Regions from separate parts of the Aeromonas popoffii genome, predicted to be linked through region 2. Evidence: predicted binding sites of a transcription regulator. Region 2 holds the regulator's gene; each other region holds the start of a gene.
The links. The regulator LexA, encoded in region 2, represses DNA repair genes until DNA is damaged. The targets are predictions, from matches to a motif close to ANCTGTNTNNNNANACAGNT.
Positions count from the first base shown of each region.

Region 1 (6,063 bases), 900 kb from region 2:
GAGAGCGTCGAGCCAATTCCAGGGCGCCGTCATTGGTCATCTCCAGCCCCAGGCAACGGGCGCTGCGAGAAACGATATCGGTCAGATCCTTGACGTTATAGAACTCCAGCCGCTGCACTATGCCGAAACGATCCCGCAGCGGGCTAGTCAGGGAGCCGGCCCGGGTCGTGGCACCGATCAGGGTAAAGGGAGGCAAATCGAGCTTGATGGAGCGGGCGGCAGGGCCTTCCCCTATCATGATGTCGAGCTGGTAATCTTCCATCGCCGGATAGAGCACCTCCTCCACCACCGGACTCAGCCGGTGAATTTCATCGATAAACAAAACGTCGTTTGGTTCTAGGTTGGTTAGCAGCGCCGCCAGATCGCCTGCTTTTTCCAGCACTGGGCCTGAGGTGGTCTTGATGTTGACCCCCATCTCGTTGGCGACGATGTTCGCGAGCGTGGTCTTGCCCAGACCTGGCGGGCCGAAGATCAGCAGGTGATCAAGTGCCTCACCACGCTGGCGCGCCGCCTCGATGAAGATCTCCATCTGCTCACAGACGGGATCCTGACCGGTATAATCGGCCAGCATCTTTGGCCGTATGGCCCGATCAATGACCTCATCCTCACGCACACCAGTGGCAGAGATGAGACGGTCCGCTTCAATCATTGCCTACCTCACACCAGACTACGCAGGGATTCACGGATGATATCCTCAACCGACATCCCATCGATGGCTATCTTGCTGACGATCTGGCTGGCCTGCTGCGGCTTGTAGCCCAGAGCCACCAGCGCGCTGGCCGCCTCTTCGCTCGCATCGGGCGCCCGCAGCTGGCTCTCCTTGGCTGGCAGGCTGATCTCGGCCGGCGAGAAGAGATCGTGGCTAACCCAGCCCTTGAGCCTGTCCTTCATCTCCACCACCAGCCGCTCGGCAGTCTTCTTGCCCACACCAGGCAATTTGACTAGCGAGCTTATCTCCTCGCGCTCGACACTCAGCACGAACTGGGTGGCTGTCATGCCGGAGAGGATAGCCAACGCCAGCTTGGGGCCGACGCCGTTGGTCTTGATCAGCTCGCGAAACAACGCCCGCTCCTGCTTGTGATTGAAGCCATACAGCAGCTGGGCATCTTCACGCACCACAAAGTGGATGTGAATGGTCGCTTCCTTGCCGATCTCGGGCAGATCATAGAAGCAGCTCATGGGCATCTGTACCTCATAGCCCACGCCCCCGACTTCCAGCAGCACCTCGGGGGGTTGTTTCTCAATGACTACGCCTCTCAAGCGACCAATCACGACTCTCTCCTCGCCAAACCATCTATCTGTAAATTGGGTCATAGCATAAAGAATAACTGGATAAGTATCCAGCATAGGGCGGCGATGGATGAGAGAGGATTCTCGGCATTCTGACACTTTCGGAGCCATGCTTGGATCGGATCTGGGCAGTAACTTTATTTTCCACCGGGAATGGCGAACATTGGCCATTGATGGAACACTCAATTGGGTTTGTTCGGAACCAAGGAAGGTCTTGCATCATGAAAATTGTCACTACATCAAATCTGGGGCTGACTATCCTGCTCGGTTGCACACTGGGCATGGGAGCAATCGGCTGGTATGGCAGCCAACGGCTGGCTGATCTGCTCTCCTATGTATTGGGCGCCGCCTGGCAGACTGCCGATGGCGCCATGGAGGGATCCATAGATCTGGGCAACCAGTCCCTTTATATCCAGAAAATGCTCAGAGGCATGCCGCTCGACGAACCCGAGCTGCAACGAGCCAGAGAGGCCGCCACAGATGCCCTGCGCCGGGTGGGTGAAGGCAGGCTCATTGATGAGACGGCGATCAGCACCATGAACCAGCGCCAGCAGGATTATCAACAACAGCAGGACAAGCTGCTGACGCTCTATAGCACCTATACCAGCGTCGACAAGGCGCTGCGTGCCAGCTCGGAGCGCATGTCCCGCCTCTCCACCCAGCTGGAAGTGGTCGGCGATGGCGCAATCGAGAGCCTCACTCAGGCGCCGGATCAGGCCATCAGCTGGAATGGTGGTCTCGCCACGCGCTGGCATGCGGCCGACGGCGGCATGGAGGCCAACATCGGCTTCCTGCGCCAGCTCTATGCGCTGGAGAAGATGCAAAGCGAAGGCCCGACCCCTGCCATCCAGGCCGAGTTGAAGGAGGCGACCAGCTTCTATCAGGAGGCGGTTGACGGCATGCTGGCCACAGGGCTGTTCGATATCCCCGGCGAGGGGGAATTTGCCGGCCAGTCGCTAGCGGTGCAATACCGGGCTCTGCAGGCTGACAATCAGCAGCTGATGAGCCAGTGGATTGCAGCCCTGAGCGATTACCAGCGCCAGCTGGTGCAATACGAGAGCAGTGCCGAACAGCTCAAGCAGGTGCTGGTCGAGGTCGAGGCCAAGGGGGATGCCACTGTCGAGGATCAAGTAAATCAGCTCAATACCATCATCGGCCATACCAGGACCCTTATCCTGGGGGGTATGGTACTGAGCCTGCTGATCGTCGCCCTTTGCGGTTTTTGGCTGGTTCGCGCCATAGTCAGGCCCCTGTTGCAAGTCAATCAGCGGATGCAAGACATAGCTGCTGGCGAGGGTGATCTCAACGCGCGGATCAATCTCAAGCGGGACGATGAGATAGGCTCGCTGGCAGGCAGTGTGGACCGCTTCATCGAGAAGCTGCAGAAGATGATCAGCTCCACTATGGACAACAACCAGCACATCAGCGACCACGTGCACACCTCGGTCAACCGGGTCGAGGCCATCAGCCAGAGCAGCCGCCAGACCGCCGAGCATGCTCAGGCGCTGCACCACGACAGCGAGCAGATGGTGCAGGTCGCCACCTCCATTTCGGATAATTGCAGAGTGGCGGCGCAAAACGCCAATGAAGTACGCCAGCTCACCGCCGAGAGCAGTCAATACGTCACCTCCGCCAGCAACGGCATGCAACGTGTCGTGGTGGAGGTGGGCGAGTGCGCCAACGCCATCAACGCCCTCAAAGAACAGGCGAGCCAGATTGGCCAGATCATCTCCACCATCAGCAGCATCTCGGAGCAGACCAACCTGCTGGCACTCAACGCCGCCATCGAGGCAGCCCGGGCCGGCGAGATGGGCCGGGGCTTTGCCGTGGTGGCCGACGAGGTGCGCACTCTGGCCAACCGTACCGCTTCCTCCAGTGCCGAGATCACCGAGGTGATCAACAGCATTCAACAGCAGACCGAGAAAGCCTACCTGATGATGCAACGCAACCTGAAAACCGTGAAGTCGGGCATGCAGGATTCTGACAACACCAAGCAGATCCTGTTCAAGGTAGAAGAGGCCATCGACCATCTGGCTGACATGGTCCAGCAGGTGGCAGATGCCACGGGTCAGCTCTCCCACACCCTGAGCAATACCTCGGGCAAGGTCTCCGGCATCAGCCTGCAAGCCCAGACAGGTGAGCAGGAGGCGCAGGAGTGCCTGCAACTCGCCTCCTCCCTGCATCAGGCCAGCCTGCTGCAACAGCGACTGCTGTCGCAATTTAGGGTCTGACACGGGCGGGGGCACGGCCCCCGCTTTCTCCCGCTGCGCTAAATTTAGCCCTTGGGCCGCAGGGCCCTCCCTGTTAAAATTCCGCTCTTGAATTTATCCAGGGCCCCGCGGCCCGTTTTATCTAAGGTCACGAGCGATGCGTACCAGCCAATATCTGCTTTCCACTCTCAAGGAAACCCCGTCCGACGCCGAAGTCGTCAGCCATCAGCTGATGCTGCGCGCTGGCATGATCCGTAAACTGGCCTCCGGCATGTATGCCTGGCTGCCGTCCGGTCTGCGGGTACTGAAAAAGATCGAGAACATTGTTCGCGAAGAGATGAACAATGCTGGTGCCATCGAAGTCTCCATGCCGGTGGTACAACCCGCCGAGCTGTGGCAAGAGTCCGGCCGCTGGGATGACTACGGTCCCGAGCTGTGCCGTCTGACCGACCGCCACAACCGCCCCTTCGTGCTGGGCCCGACCCACGAAGAGGTGATCACCTCGCTGGTTCGCTACGAAGTGAACAGCTACAAGCAGCTGCCGCTCAACCTCTACCAGATCCAGACCAAGTTCCGCGATGAAGTGCGCCCCCGTTTCGGCGTGATGCGCGGTCGCGAATTCCTGATGAAGGATGCCTACTCCTTCCATATCGACAAGGAATCCCTGGTCGATACCTACGAGAAGATGCACGCCGCCTACTGCAAGGCCTTCACCCGCATGGGTCTGAACTTCCGTCCGGTGCAGGCCGATACCGGCTCCATCGGTGGCACAGGCTCCCACGAATTCCAGGTGCTGGCCGAGAGCGGTGAAGATCTGATCGCCTTCTCCGATACATCAGATTACGCCGCCAACATCGAGATGGCCGAAGCGCTGGCACCGGCTGGCGAGCGCTCTGCCGCCACCGCAGCCCTGACCAAGGTCGCCACCCCGGCGGTTCACACCATCGACGAAGTGGCCGCCTTCCTGAGCGTGGCACCGACCGCCATCGCCAAGACCCTGCTGGTTCTGGCCGAAGAGGACGAGCACGGCAAGCAGGCGGTCATCGCGCTGGTATTGCGTGGCGACCACGAGCTGAACGAGCTCAAGGCCGAGAAACTGGCTGGCGTCGCCAACCCGCTGACCTTCGCCAACGATGAGCAGATTAAAGCTGCCGCCGGTTGCGATGCTGGCTCCATCGGTCCGGTCGGCTTCAATGGTCGTGTTATTGCCGATCGCAGCGCCGCTCATCTGGCGGACTTCGTCTGCGGCGCCAACGAGACCGGCTTCCACCTGACCGGTGCCAACTGGTATCGCGACATCGCTACCTATGAGGTTGCCGACCTGCGCAACGTGGTGGAAGGCGACCCGAGCCCGTGCGGCCAGGGCAAGCTGCTGCTCAAACGCGGTATCGAAGTGGGCCACATCTTCCAGCTGGGTACCAAGTACTCCGAAGCCATGAAGGCGAGCGTGCTGAACGAAGGCGGCAAGTCCGTCACCATGGAGATGGGTTGCTACGGTATCGGGGTTTCCCGTCTGGTAGCCGCGGCCATCGAGCAGAACAACGACCAGTACGGCATCATCTGGCCGGACGCCATCGCTCCGTTCGAAGTGGCCATAGTGCCGATGAACATGCACAAATCCGAGCGCGTGGCCGAGCAGGCACAGCAGTTCTACGCCGAGCTGAAAGCCGCCGGTGTCGATGTGCTGTTCGACGACCGTAAAGAGCGCCCGGGCGTGATGTTCGCCGACATGGAGCTGCTGGGTGTGCCGCACGCCATCGTCATCGGCGATCGGGGCCTCGACAACGGCGTGGTGGAATATAAGTGCCGCCGCTCCGGCGAGAAGCAGGAAGTGGCCATTGGCGAGATTATCGCCATGCTCAAGGCCAAGCTGGGCCGTTAATCCCCCCCTTGCCACCATAAAAAAGCGCGCCATTTGGCGCGCTTTTTGTTGCTGCGACGGCAACCGGATGACGGGGCATCACCTCAGGGATTGCGACCGATAAAGAGGTCGGTCACGTGGCAACTGCTTCTCGCCTCCAGCGCATCGAGCATATAGGCCGCCGCATCTTCCGGGGTCATGAAACCACTGGGATCCACGTGATCCGAGTTGTCCCAAAATTCGCTGCGGACCCCGCTCGGGTAGAGGTTGACCAGCCGCAGCGGCGAGCCTTTCAGCTCGGTGCGCAACGACTCCAGAAAGCCGCGCATCCCCCATTTTGAGGCGCAATAGAGGCTCTCGTTGGCCTTGCCCACCTGAGCGGCGGAGGAGAGCACATTGGCCAGCACCCCGCCTTTCTCGCCGATGAGCCGCACCGTCTGTTGTGCCACCAAAATGGTGGAGATGAGATTGCTCTCCACCACCCTACGGATCTGCTCGGCGGTGTAGACACCAACCGGGCCAAACTCGCCGACCCCGGCGCAGTGGATCACCATGTCGGGCAGGCCGCCCCACTCCACCGCAGCGGCGAAGGCGACGTCGACCTCTTCATGGTGCGCCAGATCGGCGACGATGCCGATCACCGCGCTGCCGAGCCGTTGCTCCTGCTCCTGCAGTCGCTGATAACGGCGCCCCATCATGGAT
Region 1 is NZ_CP149129.1:3,807,670-3,813,732, forward strand. It holds gene ruvB (Holliday junction branch migration DNA helicase RuvB) at 1-649, opposite strand, end outside; gene ruvA (Holliday junction branch migration protein RuvA) at 658-1,272, opposite strand; gene WJM78_RS17490 (methyl-accepting chemotaxis protein) at 1,512-3,521, shown strand; gene WJM78_RS17495 (proline--tRNA ligase) at 3,658-5,382, shown strand; gene WJM78_RS17500 (SDR family oxidoreductase) at 5,466-6,063, opposite strand, start outside.
Region 1: the regulator LexA is predicted to act here: its motif matches at 1,327-1,346, upstream of ruvA (Holliday junction branch migration protein RuvA).

Region 2 (6,063 bases):
CGAACTTGTTGAGCTCCATTGCCTGATCCAGCAGTGTCTTGGCATCCTCATCCGGGATTGTGCTCTGCGGGCTGTAGGGCACCTGCTTGAGCATATCCAGGTAGGTGTTGAGCTGGGCCAGCAGTTCGTCCCGTGTCAGGGCGTGTCGCTCGGCGGCCAGCAGCGCCAGCGCGCTCAGGGTCAGGCCGTTGACGGCGGCGGCCCCGTTGATGCGGGTCATCAGCAGCTCGGCCAGCCGGGTGACGGTGGGGGCCATCCACTCGGGGCGCTCTTCCTGACCGATATCGGCCTTCCACGCCGGTACATGTTCATTGAGGTAGCTGTTGAGGGTCAGTGGCTCGCCGAAGTTGACGAAGCCCCGGCCATAGTTGCGCAGCTTGCGCAGGATGCCGAGTACTTGCAGGAAACTCTCTTTCTCCTTGCGGCTGCCCTTGAGCTCGTTGTGGTAGGTGTTCACCTCCATCACGTGCTCGTAGCCCAGATAGACGGGCACCAGGGTCACGGGTCTGTCCAGCCCGCGCATCATGGCCTGCAGTGTCATTGCCAGCATGCCTGTTTTGGGTGGCAGCAGACGACCGGTGCGGGAGCGCCCACCTTCGGTAAAGAATTCCACCGAATAGCCCTTGGCAAACAGCAGGTTCAGGTATTCGCGAAATACGGTGCTGTAGAGCGGATTGCCCTTGAAGGTGCGGCGGATGAAGAAGGCGCCACCATGACGAAAGATCGGGCCTGCTGGCCAGAAGTTGAGGTTGATGCCCGCCGCGATGTGGGGCGGCACCATGCCCTGGTGGTAGATGACGTAGGAGAGCAGCAGGTAGTCCATGTGGCTGCGATGGCAGGGCACATAGACGATCTCGTGCCCTTCCTGCGCCAGCTGGCGTACCTTCTCGGCGCCGTTGACCGAGAGGCCGCGATAGAGTTTGTTCCACAGCCAGCCGAGGAAGCTTTCACTGAGGCGGATCAGCCGGTAGGAGAAATCGGAGGCGATCTCGTCCATGTAACCGTGAGCGCGCTTTTGCGCTTTCTCCAGGCTGATCCCCTCGCGCAGTGCCTCCTCTTCAATCGCCTGCTGGATCACGCTGGAGTCCAGCAACTGCTTGAACAACAGATTGCGGTTCGGCAGCTTGGGGCCGGTGGCTGCCAGTTGCTGGCGGCTGAAGTGGGTGCGGGCCACCCGCGCCAGCTTGTGGGCGATAGCCTCGTCGGTGCCGTACTTGTCCGCCATTTGACGCAGGGAGAGCGGAGGAGAGAAGCGCACCAGGTTCTCGCGGCCCTTGAGGATCACGATCAGCGCCTTCTTGAGGCGGTTCGGTGCCAGGCTGCTGATGATGTTCCAGCCGGAGGCATCTTCCCCTTCCCGGCCGGGGGCGCGGCCCCAGAACAGGGTGACGGGCACCACCTGAATATCCAGCGTCGTATCCTGCTTGTGCAGATCCAGCAGCTGGTGGAACTCCTGCAAGAAAGGCAGTGGCTTGTTGCGTTTGCCGAACAGGGGCGGCGGGCGATCCAGACAGACGTAGCGCGGTAACAACTGGCCGTTCAGCTCCAGCGGCGTAAAGGGGCCGGGCAGGCCGAGATCCTCGCAGCACTGTTGCAGAGTCATCAGGTCGGTGCTCGAGCTGGTTTTCAGGGCATAGACTATGGGTCTGGCCGGATCCAGCTTGAGCTCGGTGATGGGATTTTCCGGCAGGCTCTTGTGATTGACCAAGCCACTGACCGGCCATTGCAAGATGGCTCTGGAAATCTTCTGTCCAAGGGACATGTGCGTCTGCTCTCTGAAAAAATGCGGCATGAGCATAGCAAATCACCGGCGCCTTGTCGCCGAGAGGTACGATGAGTCGGTTGCGCAGGATCAAAACACCGCTAAATGAGTGCCAGGCCATGACAAATGTCAGCTGCGCCTTGCCTTGGCCACAGCACTGTATATACTGCCAGTGTGCTGTATAAAAAGACAGGTGCCAATGTTATGAAACCCCTTACCCCCCGCCAGGCCGAAGTGCTGGAGCTGATCAAGGTGAACATGAGCGAGACCGGTATGCCGCCGACTCGCGCCGAGATTGCCCAGAAGCTTGGTTTCAAGTCGGCCAATGCGGCCGAGGAACATCTGAAGGCCCTGGCCAAGAAAGGGGTCATCGAGATCATGCCGGGGACTTCCCGCGGCATCCGTCTGCTGATCGAAGAGGAAGAGGTGCTGGCAGAGAGTGGCCTGCCGCTGATCGGCAAGGTCGCGGCCGGTGAACCTATCCTGGCGCAGGAGCATATCGAGAGTCATTATCAGGTGGATCCTGCCCTGTTCCACCCCCGGGCGGATTTTCTGCTGCGGGTGCAGGGCATGAGCATGAAGAACATCGGCATTCTGGATGGCGACCTGCTGGCGGTACACAAGACCCAGGAGGTGCGCAACGGTCAGGTGGTGGTGGCGCGCCTCGATGAGGATGTCACCGTCAAGCGTTTCCAGCGCAAAGGCAGCCAGGTGTGGCTGCTGCCGGAAAACGAGGATCTGGAGCCCATCGCAGTGGATCTCTCCAGCCAGCAGCTCACCATCGAGGGGCTGGCCGTCGGCGTGATCCGCAACGCCGACTGGATGTAATCACCCTTGCCATGACACGGCCTCCCGCGGGAGGCCGTGTCATTTCTGTGTCTCTTCCCCCATGATTTCAATCAGATCCTGATGCCCGCCATTTTTGTCTGCGGCGAACGGCCGCAGGTGACTCATTTCAGATATATCATTTGGTTAGGCAGTGAATGTCTTGCACTGCCCCCGGATGCTCGGCAGGACGCTCTTTACCCACTTCGCCGGTGGGGCAGGAACCCAAGGGCTGCCGGGATGTATGACAACAGCCTCATGTGCGCTGGACAGCAATGGCAACCACTGAGAGAGGCGATATCGCGGGATAAGAAGGGAGAGTGGCCAGCATGGCGCTGACGGCAACGACCGTCCGGCGAATGAGGGCGCACTCACGCAGTCGACACGCGGCAGTCACAAGATCTGGCCACCTCGCGGTAGCAGACGATGCCGGTCGGCGTGACCTCATGGTCAAGGAGGACAGGTATGGCTTCAAGCTCGCCATGGGATCCGGGTCTGGCATCGCCCGTTTCTTCCATCACACGTTTCATCAAGGGTAACCGGATGACCCGTTTCTATGCGCTCTGGGTGCATCACAAGGGCGCCTGCTGGACCATCTGGCTGGGCTGTCCCAAGGACAAGATTGTCCGCCTGGTCCGTCTGTTTCACAGTCATCACGACAGGGGGCCGGCGGAGGCTCCCTGGACGGCCCCCGTCATACAGCTCCGTGCCCTGGCCCGCCGCCCCCATGAGCGGCGCAGGCTGCAACCCTGATATCCCCCGCATGCTGCTGACAGCCCCACCCTGACGGTGGGGCTGCTGTTTTCTGGCCTTGCTTGCCCGGCAACCTGCCCATAGCGTCATCACCAGCCCGACGCTGGATGCCAAACCGGCACCCGGTACATGGGATGGTCCGGTCCGGGATTGGCTGGGTTACAATGGGTCATCCATGCGGGCCCGGTCTGCGGGCATGTCGAAGTGAAAGGGTCTGTTGTTATGGTTAAACCGCGTTACCCCTTGCTGTTTCTGCTGCTGGTCGGGGGCATGATGGCCGCATTCTACTGGAGCCAGCCCTCCCGGCCCGAGCAGGCCGACTACTACCCGGCGGGGCGGGATATCAATCCGTTTGCCTTCACCGACGAGGACGGTCAGCCCTTTGTCCCGGCCAGTCTGCTGGGGCAGTGGACCTTCCTGTTTGTCGGTTATACCTTTTGTCCGGATATCTGCCCGACCACGCTGGCGGATCTGCGCTCCGTCTACCCGGCGCTGAAGAAGATCGCACCCGAGAGCCAGGTGGTGTTCATCTCGGCGGATCCGCAGCGGGATGACGTGGCCCGCCTCAAGACCTATACCGCCTTTTTTCATCCCGAGTTCAAGGCTGCGACAGGTTCCCATGACAAGCTGTTCCCGTTTGTACGCAATCTGGGCCTCATCTACTCCATCGCCGATCAGGGGGAGAGGGATTACCTGATAGACCATTCCGCCTCCATCGTACTGATCAACCCGGAAGGCAAGTTGAAGGCCGTATTCCGTCCCCAGATGAACGAGGGGCAGGTGCCGCACGTGGTCATGGCGACCCTGGTCTCCGATTTCGCCAGAATCGTGCGGCTGGAAGGCGAGTGATGCCAGACGAACGGCGGCTGCCATGCTGATCCCGCCCTGGTTGAAAGACGGCCGGCGCCATAGCGCCGTGTTTGCCCTGGCCTTGCCCATGGTGCTCTCCAATATCACCACTCCTTTGCTGGGGCTGGTGGATACCTGGGTGATCGGTCATCTTGGCCAGGCATGGTTCCTCGGTGGCGTCTCGGTCGGGGCGACCCTCATCAATCTCATCTTCTGGTTGCTGGGTTTCCTGCGCATGTCCACCACCGGGTTGACTGCCCAAGCCCAGGGTGCCGGCAGCCCGCACAGCCAGCTCGACACCCTGGCGCGGGCACTCGGCCTTGCCGTCGGACTGGGACTGGCCTTACTACTGCTGTTGCAGCCCTTCCTGCCTTCGCTCATTGCACTCGGTGGCGGCTCTGCCGAGGTGCAGGGCTATGCCGGTGAATATGTGTCGGTGCGGATTTGGAGCGCCCCGGCGGCGCTCTGCAATCTGGTGATCATGGGCTGGTTGTTGGGTATGCAGGATGCCCGCAGCCCCATGCTGCTGCTGATCTTGACCAACTTGGTCAATATGGCGCTGGATACCTGGTTCGTACTGGGGCTGGGCTGGCAGGTGAAAGGGGTGGCTGCCGCCTCGCTGCTGGCAGATTACAGCGCCCTGGGAGTCGGATTCTGGTTGGTGAGCCGTCATTTGCGGCGGCTGTCACCCGAAGTGTGGCAGGGGGCCTGGCAGCGCTGGCGTCAGTGGCCGGCCTTGCTGAGATTGCTCAGCCTGAACCGGGATATCTTCATCCGCTCCCTCTGTCTGCAACTCTGTTTCGCCTTCATGACCCTGCAGGGGGCGCGACTGGGAGACGTGGCGGTGGCCGCCAATGCGGTGCTGCTCAACTTTCTGATGCTCATCTCCTACGGGCTGGATGGCTTCGCCTATGCGGTGGAGGCCATGGTGGGCCGCGCCATAGGTCGGCGGGATCGGCAGGGGCTGCGCGAGGCCATAGTGCTGAACCTGGGGTGGGCGCTGCTCATCGCCATTGGTTTCAGTCTGCTGTTTGCTACGGGTGGCAGTCGGCTCATCGCCCAGATCACCGACATTCCGGCGGTGATCGCCGAGGCAAATCGCCAGCTGCCCTGGCTGATCGTCATGCCATTGCTGGCGGTCTGGTGCTTCCTGCTGGATGGGGTCTTCATCGGTGCGACCCGGGCCCGAGAGATGCGCAACAGCATGCTGGTGGCGGTATTGTGCGGCTTCGTCCCCATCTGGTGGCTCTGTCAGGGCTGGGGCGTGGCCGCCTTGTGGGCCGCCATGGGGGCGCTGATGGCGGGGCGGGGTCTGACGCTGGGGTGGCTGTGCTGGCAATTGGAGCGTGATGGCCGCCTGTTGCACTCACCCCACGATCTGGAACAGGCCGAAGGCGAGCCGTCATAGCCCGGCGGGCATGATCCAGTTGTCAGGGCGGGCCGGTGAGGCCCCTCATCACAGGGTCAGCAGCACTCGGTTGCTGCTAAGAACCCTCATAGCCCAGCTGGCGCCAGCTCTCATACACGAACACCGCCACCGCATTGGCGAGGTTCATGCTGCGGCTCTGGGGCAGCATGGGGATGCGCAGCCGCTGCTCGAACGGTAGGCTTTCGATGAGATCCGCAGGCAGGCCACGGCTCTCAGGGCCAAACAGCATGGCGTCGCCGGGGGCAAACTGCACGGCCGAATGGGCGGTACTGCCCTTGGTGGTGCAGGCGAATACCCGCGTGGGCGCCACTGCTGCCAGAAAGGCGTCATAGTCAGGCCAGCGCTTCACCTCGGCAAACTCGTGATAATCGAGCCCGGCCCGCTTCACCCGCTTGTCATCCCACTCGAAACCCAGCGGCTCTATCAGGTGCAGCCGGTAGCCAGT
Region 2 is NZ_CP149129.1:4,710,476-4,716,538, reverse strand. It holds gene plsB (glycerol-3-phosphate 1-O-acyltransferase PlsB) at 1-1,762, opposite strand, end outside; gene lexA (transcriptional repressor LexA) at 1,967-2,590, shown strand; gene WJM78_RS21925 (hypothetical protein) at 3,053-3,340, shown strand; gene WJM78_RS21920 (SCO family protein) at 3,563-4,189, shown strand; gene WJM78_RS21915 (MATE family efflux transporter) at 4,212-5,597, shown strand; gene trmL (tRNA (uridine(34)/cytosine(34)/5-carboxymethylaminomethyluridine(34)-2'-O)-methyltransferase TrmL) at 5,674-6,063, opposite strand, start outside.

Region 3 (6,063 bases), 1.1 Mb from region 2:
CCTCTCTTTCTTCCTGGGGATGTGTACCTTCCTGGCCGTCTCCAAGAAGGTCAAGACATCTATGGGTCTTGGTGTTGCTGTCATCGTGGTGCAAACCATCGCGGTGCCGGTCAACAACCTGATCTATAACTACGTCCTGAAGCCGGGGGCTATCTCCCCCGAGCTGGATCTGAGCTTCCTGAGCTTTATCACCTTTATCGGTGTTATTGCGGCACTGGTGCAGATCCTGGAGATGGTGCTGGACAAGTACTTCCCGGCCCTCTACAACGCGCTTGGCATCTTTTTGCCGCTCATCACTGTGAACTGTGCCATCTTCGGTGGCGTCTCTTTCATGGTGCAGCGTGACTACAACTTCATCGAGTCTGTGGTCTACGGTGTGGGTTCAGGGGCAGGCTGGATGCTGGCGATCGTTGCGCTGGCAGGTATCCGCGAGAAGATGAAGTACTCCGATGTTCCACACGGCCTGCGTGGTCTGGGCATTACCTTCATCACCACAGGCCTGATGGCGCTGGGCTTCATGTCCTTCTCTGGTATCTCCCTGTAATCGGCTTTCCTGCAATCAGAAAGGAACGATAGATGGAAATTATTTTGGGTGTGGTCATGTTTACCGTGATCCTGCTGGCACTGGTGGCAGTCATTCTGTTCGCCAAGTCCAAGCTGGTGACTGCGGGCGACGTGACAATCAGCATCAACGGTGATCCGACCAAAGCCGTGGTTGGCCCTGCTGGCGGCAAACTGTTGGGTGCACTCTCCGGTAGTGGTATTTTTGTCTCCTCTGCCTGTGGTGGCGGTGGCTCTTGCGGTCAGTGCAAGGTACGGGTGAAATCCGGTGGCGGCGACATTCTGCCGACCGAGCTGGATCACATCAGCAAGGGTGAAGCCCGTCATGGGGAGCGTCTGGCCTGTCAGGTCACTGTGCGTTCCGACATGGATATCGAGCTGCCGGAAGAGATCTTCGGGGTGAAGAAGTGGGACTGTACCGTTATCTCCAACGATAACAAGGCCACCTTCATCAAGGAGCTCAAGCTGCAGATCCCCGATGGCGAGAGCGTCCCGTTCCGCGCCGGTGGTTATATCCAGATCGAAGCCCCGGCTCACCACGTGCAGTACAAGCACTTCGATATTCCCGAGGAGTATCGTGGCGACTGGGATCGCTTCAAGATCTTCGAACTGGAGTCCAAGGTCGATGAGCCAATCATCCGTGCCTACTCCATGGCCAACTATCCGGAAGAGTTCGGCATCATCATGCTGAACGTGCGGATCGCGACCCCGCCCCCGAGCAACTGGACTGCCCCTCCGGGACAGATGTCTTCCTACATCTTCAACCTGAAGGCTGGCGACAAGGTGACCATCTCCGGTCCGTTCGGTGAGTTCTTCGCCAAGGACAGCGACGCCGAAATGGTGTTCATCGGTGGTGGTGCAGGTATGGCGCCGATGCGTTCCCATATCTTCGACCAGCTGCGTCGTCTGAAGTCCAAGCGCAAGATGAGCTTCTGGTACGGTGCCCGTTCCAAGCGCGAGATGTTCTATGTCGAAGATTTCGACATGCTGGCGGCCGAGAATGACAACTTCCAGTGGAACGTTGCCCTGTCTGATCCGCAGCCGGAAGACAACTGGGATGGCTACACAGGCTTCATCCACAACGTCTTGTTTGAGAATTACCTCAAGAATCACGAGGCGCCGGAAGATTGTGAGTTCTACATGTGTGGACCTCCGGTAATGAACGCTGCCGTCATCAACATGCTGAAAAACCTTGGCGTTGAAGACGAGAACATCCTGCTGGATGACTTTGGTGGTTAATCAATGCACAGTGTTGTAAAGACCTGGCTAGCCTTCGGGCTAGCCTTTTTCTTGACTGGGTGTGGTCAGGAAACGGTCCAATCCAAGCCGGAGATCCATATTACCGGCAGCACCATGGGGACCTACTACTCCATCAAGGTGGCGGACAACGTCATCAGTGAGCCGGCCAAGTTCCAGGCCGAGGTCGATCTCCTGCTGGAGCGGGTCAACGACCAGATGTCGACCTATCGTCCCGATTCCGAGTTGTCACGTTTCAACCAGCACAGGAGCTCGACCCCTGTAGTGGTCTCTCGCGACACCGCACGGGTGGTGACGGAAGCCATTCACCTTGGTCGTGAGAGCCGTGGGGCGTTGGACGTTACCGTCGGTCCCCTGGTCAATCTGTGGGGTTTCGGGCCAGATGCCCGTCCGACCAAGATCCCGTCCGAGGAGCTGCTTACCCAGACCCGCCAGAAGACCGGTCTGGGCAATTTGCATGTGATCACCTCCGTCGATGCTGATACCCTGCGAAAGGATATTCCGGATCTCTACGTGGATCTCTCCGCCATTGCCAAGGGCTTTGGCGTGGACAAGGTGGCCGAGTACCTCGAGTCCATGGGGTCTCGCAACTATCTGGTGGAGATTGGTGGTGAACTGCGTATCAATGGCGTCAACGGCAAGGGTCACCCCTGGCGCGTGGCCATCGAGAAGCCGACTGCCAATGCCAGCTCCGTGCAGGAAGTGATAGTGGCCGGTGACAACGGGATTGCCACCTCGGGTGAATACCGCAACTATTACGAGATGGACGGTCAGCGCTTCTCCCACACCATAGATCCCATGACGGGCAAGCCCATCCAGCATCGCATGGTGTCGGTGACAGTGGTCCACCCCTCCTGCATGACGGCAGACGGGTTGGCGACTGTGTTCATGGTGCTCGGGCCCGAGAAGAGCCTGGCCTATGCCAAGGAGCGCGGGCTGGCTATCTTCGTGATCACCAAGACGGCCGATGGCTTTGAAGAGGCTTATTCAGATGCCTTCAAACAGTATCTGGTTAGAAAGTAAGAGGCGGTAGCATGCAGATTTTCTTGATCACCTTCGGGGTGTTTCTGGCGGTAGTGGTGGCCATGGCCATAGGTTACATCTTCCAGAAGAAGACCATCTCAGGTTCCTGCGGTGGGCTGGGCACGGTCGGCATCGAAAAAGAGTGCGATTGTCCGGAGCCCTGTGAGAGCCGCAAGAAGAAGATGGCCAAGGAAGAGGCCCGTCGCAAGATGCTGACCGATAACCGGATCATCTGAGCGAGTCTGGGGCTGGAGTCGCACTCGACCCCATGCTGGATAGCAGGCGGGCTGACCATCAGGTCAGCCCGCTTTTTTGTAGAGGTGTGCTCAGTAGTCGTATTGATGACAGGCTTTCTTCTTGAACTCGGCCTTCCAGCGCGCCAGCTCTTCCCGTGTGCCCAGCTCGTCTCCCTCCTTGATGGCCTGCTCCAGTGTCGCTATGCGGTCATATAGCCAGCTGCATTCGGCAGTCGGGTTATCCTTGCTGCTGCCTGGTTGCGGCAGCAGGCAGAACCCCAGCGCTAATCCCAGCCAGAGTGCTTTCATCTCGTCCTCCTTGACCCATGGGGTGGTGAATGGTGCCTTAAGAGTCTATGCCTGTTCGTCGTTTCATGCCGATGGCAGAAACGGCAGCGCTGGGTTAGCATAGGCAGGTTACCTGTTTATTCGTACAGTGGTATGCGCAAAATCATTCACATCGACATGGACTGCTTCTACGCGGCGGTAGAGATGCGGGACAACCCGGCCCTGCGCGAGGTGCCGCTGGCCATCGGCGGCTCGGCCGACAGGCGCGGCGTCATCTCGACCTGCAATTATGTGGCGCGTCGTTTCGGGGTGCGCTCCGCCATGCCGAGCGGCTTGGCCAAAAAGCTCTGCCCGCCGTTGGTGCTCATTCCTGGCCGGATGGCGGTCTACAAAGAGACCTCCCGCCAGCTGCGTACCATCTTCCTGCGCTATACCGAACTGGTGGAGCCACTTTCCCTCGACGAAGCCTATCTCGACGTCACCGACAGCCCCTGTTGTGGCGGCAGCGCCACCCTGATGGCGGCCGAGATCCGCGCCGCCATTGCGCGCGAGCTGGGGTTGACCGCCTCGGCCGGGGTTGCGCCAAACAAGTTTCTGGCCAAGCTGGCTTCGGAGCAACGCAAGCCAGACGGCCTGTTCGTGATAACGCCGAATGAGGTGGATGAGTTCGTGCGCCAGCTGCCTTTGGCCAAGTTGCCGGGGATTGGGCACAAGACGGCCGATCGGCTGGAGTCACAGGGGCTTTACTCCTGTGAGGATGCACGAGTGCTCAGCAGCGAGGAGCTGATTGCCCGATTTGGCAAGTTGGGAGAGATGCTGACGGGGCGGATCTGGGGCCATGACGATCAGCCTGTGCAGGCCCAGCGAGTGCGCAAGACCATAGGTGTGGAGACTACCTTGGCTAGCGACGTGCTGGATGAGGCCGCCTGCTGGCAAGTGCTGAGCCGGCTCATTCCCGAGCTGGAGCAGCGTTTTTCGGTCGGCTATGCGCAGGCGCAGCTGATGGGGCAAGGGATCAAGCTCAAGTTTGCCGATTTTCAGCAGACCACTGTCTATCGCCGTGGCGGCTATCAGCCCGAGCTGTTTCACGACCTGCTCCATGAGGGGCTGCTGCGGGCACAGGGCAAGCCGATCCGGTTGCTCGGCCTGGTGGTCGGTTTGCCCCGTGACGGAGAAGTTAACCAGCTCAGCCTGGATTTTGCCTGATAAGGTTAAGTTTTTGTTTCTAAACCCGATAAACTGATCACATCTGTATGAGCTAGGAATGGTTGCATGAGTTCTCTTTCTGTTCAGGGGCGCATTACTCTGATCGCCGGTTGTTGTTTGTTGGCCAGTACCGGTGCACTGGTCGCCTCTTCTCTTTATAGTGCCGCCCGGATGCAGGATAAGGTACTGGCCTCCACCACGGAGGAGGCGCAGCGTTCGGCCGAAAACTGGATGAAGGCAATGGGATCCGAGCAGGCGGCCAAGGTCACCAGTTATCTGGATGAGGCCTATTTCCGCACCACCTTGTTGGCGCAGGGGGTCCTGTTCCAGCGCAAGAATGCGGCTGATAATTTCGGCTCATCCGAGACGCTGCGTGGCGCCGTCAATCAGCAACTGCACGATGCGGCGGCCTCCTCGGACAATCTGCTCGGTGTCTATGCGGTGTTCGAGCCGGATCAGCTCGACGGGGAGGACAGCAACTACCATGGCTCCAGTGCGCTCGGTGCCAACGACAAGGGGCGTTTCTCCACCTATTGGGCCCGGGTCGACGGCAAGATAGAAGCTGAGGTGCAAAACGAATCCGTGCTGGCGGACGAGAGCCCGACGGCGGCTGGCGGCGTGGAGAACGAATGGTATCGCTGCAGCATCCGCAGCAAGGCGCTCTGTCTGCTCGAACCTTATCTTGACGATGTGGGGTCGCAGAGGGTGCTGATGACCTCGGTGACAGTTCCCCTGCTGGAGCAGGAGACTCTGCTTGGCATGGTCGGGGTCGATATCTCACTGGCCACCTTGCAAAACCTGGTCAAGGAGATGGGTCAGGTGCTCTACGACGGTCAGGGCAAGGTGCTGCTGGTCAGTCACGAAGGGCGCGCCGCTGGGGTGGATGGCTTCGACGTGGCCCTGGGCAGCCCGCTTGGCCAGCAATATCAGGTGCTGGCCGGCGATCTGACTGGCTGGCTCGGCCAGGGGCAGACCATGACCCGCTGGAGCCCGGACGGTGCTTTGCTGCAAACCTTCGTACCGGTCAGGATGCGCGGCACCGCGCAGACATGGGGCATCTATATCGAGTTGCCCCGTAGTGTGGTGCTGGCCTCGGCCCGTCAGCTGCAAGAGGATCTCTCCAGTCAGGCCCATCGCAGCGTGGTCACCCAGCTGGTGATAGGCGGTGTGATCTCGGCGATCGGGCTGCTCTGTATCTGGCTGATGGCCCATCAGATAGTAGCGCCCATCCGCGCCGTGGTGGCCCGCCTCAAGGACATAGCCACCGGGGAGGGGGACTTGACCCAGCGCATCGACTTGCATCGCGATGACGAGATAGGTGAGCTGGCCAAATGGTTCAACAGCTTCCTCAACAAGTTGCAATCCACCATCAGCCAGGTGATAGACACGGTCGCGGGTACCCGTGCCAGCGCGGAGCAGGCGGCCCTGGTTGCCGAGCGCACCAGTGCCGGCATGCAGGCCCAGTATCAGGAGGTGGATCTGGTGGCGACTG
Region 3 is NZ_CP149129.1:879,736-885,798, forward strand. It holds gene nqrE (NADH:ubiquinone reductase (Na(+)-transporting) subunit E) at 1-544, shown strand, start outside; gene nqrF (NADH:ubiquinone reductase (Na(+)-transporting) subunit F) at 577-1,800, shown strand; gene WJM78_RS04280 (FAD:protein FMN transferase) at 1,804-2,841, shown strand; gene nqrM ((Na+)-NQR maturation NqrM) at 2,853-3,077, shown strand; gene WJM78_RS04290 (hypothetical protein) at 3,168-3,386, opposite strand; gene dinB (DNA polymerase IV) at 3,519-4,571, shown strand; gene WJM78_RS04300 (methyl-accepting chemotaxis protein) at 4,638-6,063, shown strand, end outside.
Region 3: the regulator LexA is predicted to act here: its motif matches at 3,497-3,516, upstream of dinB (DNA polymerase IV).